DNA from 2 places in the Streptomyces sp. NPDC047130 genome. Region 1 is predicted to be linked to the other one. Evidence: riboswitches for the same ligand, from Rfam matches in the RefSeq annotation. Region 1 holds a riboswitch; the other holds the start of a gene.
What was found. Region 1 has a riboswitch for cyclic di-AMP ahead of ABZ836_RS16730 (LysM peptidoglycan-binding domain-containing M23 family metallopeptidase). Riboswitches for the same ligand answer to the same signal wherever they lie in the genome.
Positions count from the first base shown of each region.

Region 1 (4,373 bases):
GGTGGGGTGCAGGGGCACGGGCCGTGCCGGGGCGCGCAGGGCGCGGGCCTCGCGGTCGAGGAAGCCCTTGGCGAGCTCACCCCGGGAGGCGGGCGCGGGTGTGGTGCGGACCGGTCCGGCCGGGTTGCGGAAGACGCCGTCCGCGAAGTGGGGCGACGCCTGAATGCGGGCCAGCCGCTCGCCCCGGGGCTCCGCTCCGAAGGACTCCGGGCTCAGGCCGCGCACCAGGGACGCGCCGGCGGCGGAGACGGATCGGGAAAGGGAACCGGTGTCGCTCACGGGTGGCCTCCAGCCGTGCTGCCTGTTCGGGTGTCCACGTTCCTGCTCATGCTCCTACGGACGCCGGGGAGCCGCCCGGCGTTGACCGGGGGCGGGACCGGACGCACGCGCGGCGTGCCGCTCCCGCCCGCCGAGGCCTCCGCCGGGCCTCCGCCGGGCGAAGGCCTCGGCGGGGGCGGGAGCCCACGGCTCAGACGGCGCGGGTCAGCCAGGACTTGAGGTTGTCCAGGGCCAGCGCGCCCTTGGCGACGACGGTGTCGCCGGAGGACTCGCCCCGCAGCCGGCGCCCGATCCACGGCACCAGGTGCTCGCGCGCCCAGTGCACGTCGTCGAGGCGGACCTCCAGGACGCCCCGCTGGGGCAGCGGCGGCCAGGGCTGCTCGGGGTCGGCGGGGACGTCGAGGCCGAGGACCTGGCCGGCGCGGAGGGCGACCCGGGTGTGCCCCTCGGCGGAGAGGTGCAGCCGGTCGCTGTCCCAGGCGCGGCGGTCCTGGACGCTGCGCAGCGACCACAGGTCGAGGACCCGGCAGTCGTAGCGGTCGGCGATGGCCCGGACGTGCCCGTTGTACGTGGCGATCTTGCCTCGGAGGTGCCTGAGCACCGGGACGCCGCGGGTGTCGAAGCCGGTCGCGACCAGGACGGTGCCGGCCGCCGAGGCGAGTTCGGCGACGGCCTTCTCGAAGCGCTCGGCGACCTCGTCGGGGTCGGTGCCGGGGCGCAGGATGTCGTTGCCTCCGGCGCAGATGGACACCAGGTCGGGGGCGAGCCCGCGGACCTGGGGGATCTGGTCGGCCATGACCTGGTCGAGCAGCTTCCCGCGCACGGCGAGGTTGGTGTAGTCGAACTCGCCCTCCGGACGGAGGTCGGCGAGGAGCACCGCGAGGCGGTCGGCCCAGCCGACGAACGTCCCGTCCGGTCCGGGATCACCGACGCCCTCGGTGAAGCTGTCCCCGACGGCCACGTACGACCCGATCGACCCCATCACTGTTCTGCTGTCATTCTTCGAATCGTCTGCCACATCGAGGCATCCTCCACCTTCGGATGTGAGCTACGCGACCGTAGGGAGGGGTTGACGGGCGGTGAGATAGGCCACTCGTCAACTCTTTCCCAACAGCGGAATAAACGTGGGCCGTTGCGACAGGGGCCGGACGCGGACCGTCGGGCGTCCTCGCCGGGACGCGGCGAGGGCCGTGCCCCCCGGTCGGGGGGGCACGGCCCTCGTTCGCGCGCAACCGCGAGGCCCTCGGGGGGTCAGCCCAGGCTGACGCCGTGCGAGCGGAGGTACTCGACCGGGTCCACGTCGGAGCCGTAGTCGGGCGAGGTGCGGATCTCGAAGTGCAGGTGCGGGCCGGTGACGTTGCCGGTGGCGCCGGACAGGCCGATCTGCTGGCCGACGGTCACGGTCTGTCCGGCGGAGACGGACAGCTGCGACAGGTGGGCGTACTGGGAGTACATGCCGTCCTGGTGCTGGATGACGACCTGGTTGCCGTAGGCGCCGCCGTTGCCGGCGGAGACCACGGTTCCGGCGGCGACGGACTTCAGCGGGGTGCCGGTGGGCAGCGCGAAGTCGACGCCGGTGTGGTAGCCGCTGGACCACATGCTGCCCGCGGTGCGGTAGGCGGTGCCGAGGGCGGCGTCCGCGGGGGCGGTGTAGCCGGCGGCGTTCGCGGCGTCGGCGACGGTCGTCTTCGGCGCGGCGGTCCCGGGGGCGGCGGCCTTGGCCTTGGCGGGCTGGGTGGCGGCCTTCTTGCCGAGCTCCAGCTTGGTGCCGGGCTTGATCAGGCGGGGGTTGTCGCCGACCACGTCACGGTTGATCTTGTACAGCTGCTTCCAGCCGCCGGAGACCTTCTTCTTCTCCGCGATCTTCGACAGCGAGTCGCCCTTCTTGACCGTGTAGGTCTCGGCGGCCGTCTTCTTCGCGGCGACCGGCAGGCTCTGGGCGGCCTGCTCCGGGGCGGCGGCGTGGGCGCCGGTGGCGCCGAACAGGGGCAGGCCGAGGGCCACGGCGCCGGTGCCGGCGACGGCGATGGAGCGGGTGAGGCGCTGGACGCCGGTGGGACGGCGGTGCTTGTGACGCTTCGCGGGCATGACGTTGTCCTCTCCGTCGCCTGCGAGGTGAGCTGTCGGGTGCGGGCTGGAGATGCCCGGCCGCGCTGGGCGCGGCTTTACCCCTAGCCCGTTCCGGAGACCGGAACAGGCGCGTACCTGTGGGTCCCCCGCTCCTGCCGTACTCGGGTTACTCGGGTGAGTGTGAGGGATCCGGTCGGCGGCAGGATTCGGCGTCCGCCCGGATCGGATCGTGAACGTATGCGACCGGCACGCAAGCGGACAAGCGCGGGATTTCCACGAACGTGCATTCTTTGTGATCGCTTGAGGGCAAAACGGTCACACAGAGTCGCCACGGGGACCACATCTCCCGCCGCGGGCACGGGAGTTGCACCTCGGACCCCGACGACGCTCGGTCACCGGTATGAGGCTGCTCACGCGCCGGTCCGCCCACACTCCGCCTCCTCGGGGCAAGTTGACCCATAAGCGGACAAGTACTCCTTGGTGCGTTATGTCCGTGATGCGACTTTTGCACCCACCGGTTCGCGCGACGTCCGGGCGACGGCACCCTCCTGGTCCCGCGGAGCCGTGTCGTATCGTCAGGACGCACCCGTCGGTTGCCGCGGCCGACGGGGCCAAGTGGGAGGAGCCACCCGTGACGCAGCAGGTCCCGTCGACCGAGCCCCAGCTCGCCGGAGTGCGGAACTTCCGGGATGTGGGCGGCATGCCCACCACGGACGGCCGCAAGGTGAGGAACGGCGTGCTGTTCCGCAGCGGCCACCTGGCGAGCGCCACCGCCGAGGACGCCGCGTTCCTCGCCTCCCTGAACCTGCACACGGTCTTCGACTTCCGCAACGACGCCGACCGGCGCCTGGAGGGCCCCGACGTCACGCTGCCGGGGGTCCGCGAGGTCCGGCTGCCGCTGTCCGACCCCGCCGACGGCGCCGAGTTCTGGAAGCGGGTCCGCCGCGGCGGCGTCGACGAGCTGCGCCCCCTGCTGGGCGACGGCCGGGCGGAGCAGCGCATGATCGCCTCCTACCGGGCGACCATCCTCACCCGTACCGACGAGCACTCCCGGGTGCTGCGCTCCCTCGCCGAGGACAGCATGCCGGCGCTGATGCACTGCTCGGCCGGCAAGGACCGGGCGGGCCTGTCGATCGCGATCACGCTGCTGGCCGTGGGCGTGGAGCGGGACGCCGTCACGGAGGACTACCTGAAGTCGGGGGCCAAGCACCGGCGCTACAAGCTGCACCGGGGCGGCGAGTCCTCGGACCCGTACACGCCGGAGATCACCGAACTGCTGAGCCCGCTGTTCGACGCCCGGCAGGAGTACCTGGGGGCGGCCTTCGAGACCATCGAGGAGACCTGGGGCGGCGTCGACGCCTACCTCACGGAGGGTCTCGGGGTCACGCCGGAGCTGCGGGCGCGGCTGCGCGAGCGGCTGCTCGACTGACCGCGCGGAGGGGCGGGCCCGGCCGCCCCGCCCCTCCCCCGCTCAGTTGGCGCGGGCGCCCGCCTCGAAGAGCAGCCAGATGAAGCCGGCGAAGAGGTGGCCCGCCACGATGTAGACGAAGAGGCGGATCCACAGGGCGCGGGGGAGCTTGTCCTCGATGTTCTTCACGACGTCCCTCCGGACGGGGTCGGGTGGCCCGCGGTCGCCTCGGGTCCGAGGCACAGCGCGGCCGTGGGGCTCTGCAACAGGGTGTGGACGAACAGGAGCCCGGCGCCGTCGGAGCTCTCGGCGGCCAGGCGGTGCGGGGTCAGCGAGTCGAAGTGGGCGCTGTCACCCGGCCCCAGCAGGTGGGACGTGTCCCCCAGGTGCAGGCGGAGCCGCCCGGTGAGGACGTGCAGCCACTCCTCGCCGGGATGGACGCGGACCACCTGGTCCTGCGGGCCGCCGCGGTGCGGGATGCGGACCCGCAGGGCCTGCATGGCGCGGCCCGGCGCCCCCGCCGGCCAGTAGCTCCACCCGCCGGCACGGGTCTCCAGGGCGTCGGCGCCCCGGACCACCGACTCGCGGTCCGGGGCGGTCTCGCCGAGCAGCTCGG
Region 1 covers NZ_JBEYUK010000012.1:65,629-70,001, reverse strand. Annotated here, with positions in the region: gene ABZ836_RS16740 (MBL fold metallo-hydrolase) at 1-174, opposite strand, end outside; gene ABZ836_RS16735 (SGNH/GDSL hydrolase family protein) at 470-1,261, opposite strand; gene ABZ836_RS16730 (LysM peptidoglycan-binding domain-containing M23 family metallopeptidase) at 1,531-2,367, opposite strand; cyclic di-AMP (ydaO/yuaA leader) riboswitch at 2,372-2,526, opposite strand; gene ABZ836_RS16725 (tyrosine-protein phosphatase) at 2,981-3,778, shown strand; gene ABZ836_RS16720 (DUF6126 family protein) at 3,821-3,946, opposite strand; gene ABZ836_RS16715 (XRE family transcriptional regulator) at 3,943-4,373, opposite strand, start outside.

Region 2 (4,373 bases), on a different contig from region 1:
GACATCATGCACTTGAAGCCGTTGCGCTGGGCCAGCTCGACGGCGTCCAGGGTCTCGGTCAGGGAGCCGATCTGGTTGACCTTGACCAGCAGGGCGTTGGCGGCGCCCTCCTCGATGCCGCGGCCGAGGCGCTCGGGGTTGGTGACGAAGAGGTCGTCGCCGACGAGCTGGACCTTGTCGCCCAGCTTCTCGGTGATGACCTTCCAGCCGTCCCAGTCGTCCTCGAACAGCGGGTCCTCGATGGACACCAGCGGGTAGGCCGCGACGAGCTCCTCGTAGTACTCCGTCATCTCGGCGGCGGAGCGCTCCTTGCCCTCGAATAGGTACTTGCCGTCCTTGTAGAACTCGGAGGCGGCGACGTCGAGGGCGAGGGCGACCTGCTGGCCGGGGGTGTAGCCGGCCTCCTTGATCGCCTCGAGGATCAGGTCCAGGGCCTCGCGGTTGGAGCCGAGGTTCGGGGCGAAGCCGCCCTCGTCGCCGAGGCCGGTGGACAGGCCCTTGGTCTTCAGCACCTTCTTCAGCGTGTGGTAGACCTCGGTGCCCCAGCGCAGGGCCTCGGAGAAGGACTCGGCGCCGATCGGCGCGATCATGAACTCCTGGATGTCCACGTTGGAGTCGGCGTGCGAGCCGCCGTTCAGGATGTTCATCATCGGCACCGGCAGCAGGTGCGCGTTGGGGCCGCCCAGGTAGCGGAAGAGCGGCAGGTCGCTGGCCTCGGCGGCGGCGTGGGCGACGGCGAGGGAGACGCCGAGGATGGCGTTGGCGCCGAGCGAGCCCTTGTTGTCGGTGGCGTCCAGGTCGAACATCGCCTGGTCGATCAGGCGCTGCTCGGTGGCGTCGTAGCCGACGAGCTCCGGGCCGATCTGCTCGATGACGGCGAGGACGGCCTTCTCGACGCCCTTGCCGAGGTAGCGGTTCTTGTCGCCGTCGCGGAGCTCGACGGCCTCGAAGGCGCCGGTGGAGGCGCCGGACGGGACGGCGGCACGACCCGTGCTGCCGTCGTCGAGGCCGACCTCGACCTCGACCGTGGGGTTGCCTCGGGAGTCCAGGATTTCCCGGGCTACGACGACGTCGATGGACGGCACGAGCATCTCCTTCTGGGATGTGACGCGGGTGGCGCCGGACCACCTGGCCCGGCACGGGGTGCACAGCCTCCGTGGCTCTGCGAGACCGAGCCTAACCGGCCGGGCGGGATCGGCCAGCCGGTCACCCCCTGTACGGAGGGGTAACAGGAGATTAATTGTTCCGGCTCGAAACAAAAAGCCCTGGAGGCGGATCCGCCGGAAACGCCCCCGCCCCCGGGCGCGTGGTGACGCGCCCGGGGGCGGGAGGTTCGTGCGACGGGCGGACCGGTCAGCCCAGGTGCAGCATCTGGCCCGGGTAGATCAGGCGCGGGTCCTCGACGACGTCCTTGTTCAGCTTGAAGAGCTTCTTCCAGCCGCCCTTGATGTCGTGCTCCTCGGCGATCAGGCTGAGCGAGTCGCCCTTGACGACCTTGTACTCACCGTCACCCTTGAGGACCTTCTCGCCGGTGGGCGTGGTGACCTTCTCCTGCTTCTTCGGCTTCTCCGCCTTGGCGGGCTGGGCCGGGGTCTCCTCGGCCTGCGGCGCGGGGGCGGGAGCCTCCTGCTGCGGGGCCTCCTGGGCGGGGGCCTCGGCGGCGCCGCCCTGGTAGGGGGTGCTGGAGAGGCCGGTGCCGCAGTGCGGCCAGGCGCCCGGGCCCTGCTCGGCGAGGACCTTCTCGGCTATCTCGATCTGCTGGGCCTTGGTGGCCTGGTTGGCCTGGGCGGCGTACTGGGTGCCGCCGAAGCCGGCCCAGGTCTGGCTGGTGAACTGCAGACCGCCGTAGAAGCCGTTGCCGGTGTTGATGGACCAGTCGCCGCCCGACTCGCACTGGGCGACGGCGTCCCACTCGGACTCGGTGGCGGCGGACGCGGTGCCCGCCGTCAGCAGCGGGGCGGCCACGACCGCGCCGGTGAGACCGGCGACGGCGAGAGCGCGCTTGGCCTTGGACGGACGACGGTGCTTGCCCTGGCAGGTAAACGACATGGAGGTATCCCCTCACCGACGCCTACGAGGTGAGCTGTCGGGTTCGGGCTATGAGGGTCGCCCGGCCGCACACCTCTCGGTGCGCGGCTTCACCCCTAGCCGTTCCGGCGGTCTGGCCGCCGGGCCGGCACTTACCTGGTTCCCCCGCTCCTGCCTACGGCGCATGACGCGACGACATGTCCCGTACGGCCGTTGGCAGGATTAGGCGTGACGGCCGCCGGGGCCCGCTGGAGCGAGCGGTTCGACGTTAGCCACGCCCATGCCGGGATTTCAAAGACGATCAGGGCTTCTGAGACCCATCTCTCACTTCTCCGGAATCAGACATTCCAGGACGAAAAGGCGGGTAACTCCCCCGATTTTGCCCGCCTTTCGCCCTTCTCCTGCCGTCGTCCCGACCGCTACGGGAGGGTGAGGACCATGCCCGACACCAGGCGGTCCGGGTCCTTCCCGATCAGGTCGCGGTTCTCCTCGTAGAGGGCGCGCCAGCCGCCCTTGACGCCTTCCGACTTGGCGATGGAGACCAGGCTGTCGCCGGCCCGCACCTGGTAGGTGTCCGCGGGGGCGGCGTGCCGGCCCGAGGTGCCGGAGCCGGACTGCGCGGCGGTCTCGTCGGCGCTGGGGCCGCGGTGGCGGCCGGAGCCGGAGGAGGAACCGGTGCTCTCCTCCTGCGCGGTGTCCCCGCCGAAGAGCGGGGTGTCGTCCTGGAAGAGGGGACCGTCGCCGTCGCCGAACAGCGGGGCGTCCTCGTCCGGCGCGTCCTCGCCGGTGGCGCCGTCCTGCTCGCCGCCGTCGCCGCGGACCGGGACGTCCTCGCCGGAGCCGCCCTTGCCGGTCCCGCCCTTGTCGCTGTCGTCCTTGCCGCTGTCGCCGCCGACGCCGTTCTGGCCGTCCTGGCCGTTCTGGCCCCCGCCGGTCTCGGGCAGGTCCGGGATCACCGGGCTGCCGGTGCCGGTGTCCACCAGGCCGAGGTCCTGGCCGAGGTCCAGGAGGCCGCCGCCCTGCGCGGAACCGTAGCCGGAGCCGGGGAGGAAGCCGTGGTCCGAGGCGCCGTTCGCGCCCTCGCCGGACCGCCCCTGCCCACGGGCGTCACCGGTCTCGCCGTCCACGACGCCCGACTTGTCGCTGTTGCGGCTCCTGTCGCTCTTGTCGGTCTTGCCGCTTTCGCCGGTTCCGGCCAGGTCGCCGCCGACGGAACCCCAGCCGGAGGCCGAGCCGTCGAAGGCGCCGGGGCCGGTCACGTCGCCGGTCCGCAGCGCGTCCACGCCGGTGTCCACCTCGGCGGCGGGGCCGTCCTCGCGCAGACCGTTCATGGCGCCGCAGGCCAGCCACGGGGTGGCTCCCTGCTCGGCGAGGATCCGCTCGGCCACCGCGATCTGCTGGGAGCGGCTCGCCTCCGACGGCTTGGAGGCGTACGACAGGCCGCCGTGCTCCTCCCACTGGTCCTGGGAGAGCTGCAGGCCGCCGTAGAACCCGTTGCCGGTGTCGGCGCTCCAGGCGCCGCCGCTCTCGCATTCGGCGACCCGGTCCCAGGTGGCCCCCTCGGCCGCGCCGGCGCTCGAGGCCGCGAACAGCGGGAGGGCGAGTGCGGAACCGGTCACGCCGGCCGCGACGACGACCGCCGGCGCCTGACGGGGGCGGCGGTGACGACCGTTTCCGGAGAGCATGCGGGTGGCCTTTCGTCGACTACAGGGGCCGCGTCGACCCGGTCGGCATCCCGCCGCAGGGGTCGTCGCGTCTGTGCGGGAACGTAGCCGGTGATCAACGTTCGTCACAACTCGATGTCGCAAGGAACACACGAACGTCACGGAACTGTCGAGGTCGTGCTTCCACTTGAGCCCTGCTCGGGGGCGAACTCGACCGGAAGAGTTCGCAGGCCACGCATGATCAGTCCGCCCCTCCATCGCAACTCGGCGGGCTCCAGGCCCAGTTGGAGGTCGGGGAGCCGAGTGAGCAAGGTCGCGAGGGCGGTTCGGCCCTCGAGCCGGGCCAGGGGGGCGCCGAGGCAGTAGTGGATGCCGTGTCCGTAGCCCAGGTGCTGGTTGTCCCGCCGGGACAGGTCCAGGGTGTCCGGTTCGGCGAACCGCTCCGGGTCCCGGTCCGCCGCCGCCAGCACCACCAGGACCGGGTCGCCCGCCGCGATCCGCTGCCCGCCGACGGTCAGCGGCTCGGTGGCGAACCGCCAGGTCGCCAGCTCCACGGGGCCGTCGAAGCGCAGCAGTTCCTCGATGCCGGTCTCCAGCAGGCTCTCGTCGCCCGCCGCCAGCGACCGCTGGAGCCGCTCGCGCTCCCCGGGGTGGGTGAGCAGGGCGTAGGCGCCGTTGCCG
Region 2 covers NZ_JBEYUK010000033.1:16,559-20,931, forward strand. Annotated here, with positions in the region: gene eno (phosphopyruvate hydratase) at 1-1,091, opposite strand, end outside; gene ABZ836_RS27580 (transglycosylase family protein) at 1,354-2,049, opposite strand; cyclic di-AMP (ydaO/yuaA leader) riboswitch at 2,054-2,221, opposite strand; gene ABZ836_RS27585 (transglycosylase family protein) at 2,448-3,713, opposite strand; gene ABZ836_RS27590 (cytochrome P450) at 3,851-4,373, opposite strand, start outside.
Region 2: another riboswitch for cyclic di-AMP. It lies ahead of ABZ836_RS27580 (transglycosylase family protein); the one in region 1 lies ahead of ABZ836_RS16730 (LysM peptidoglycan-binding domain-containing M23 family metallopeptidase).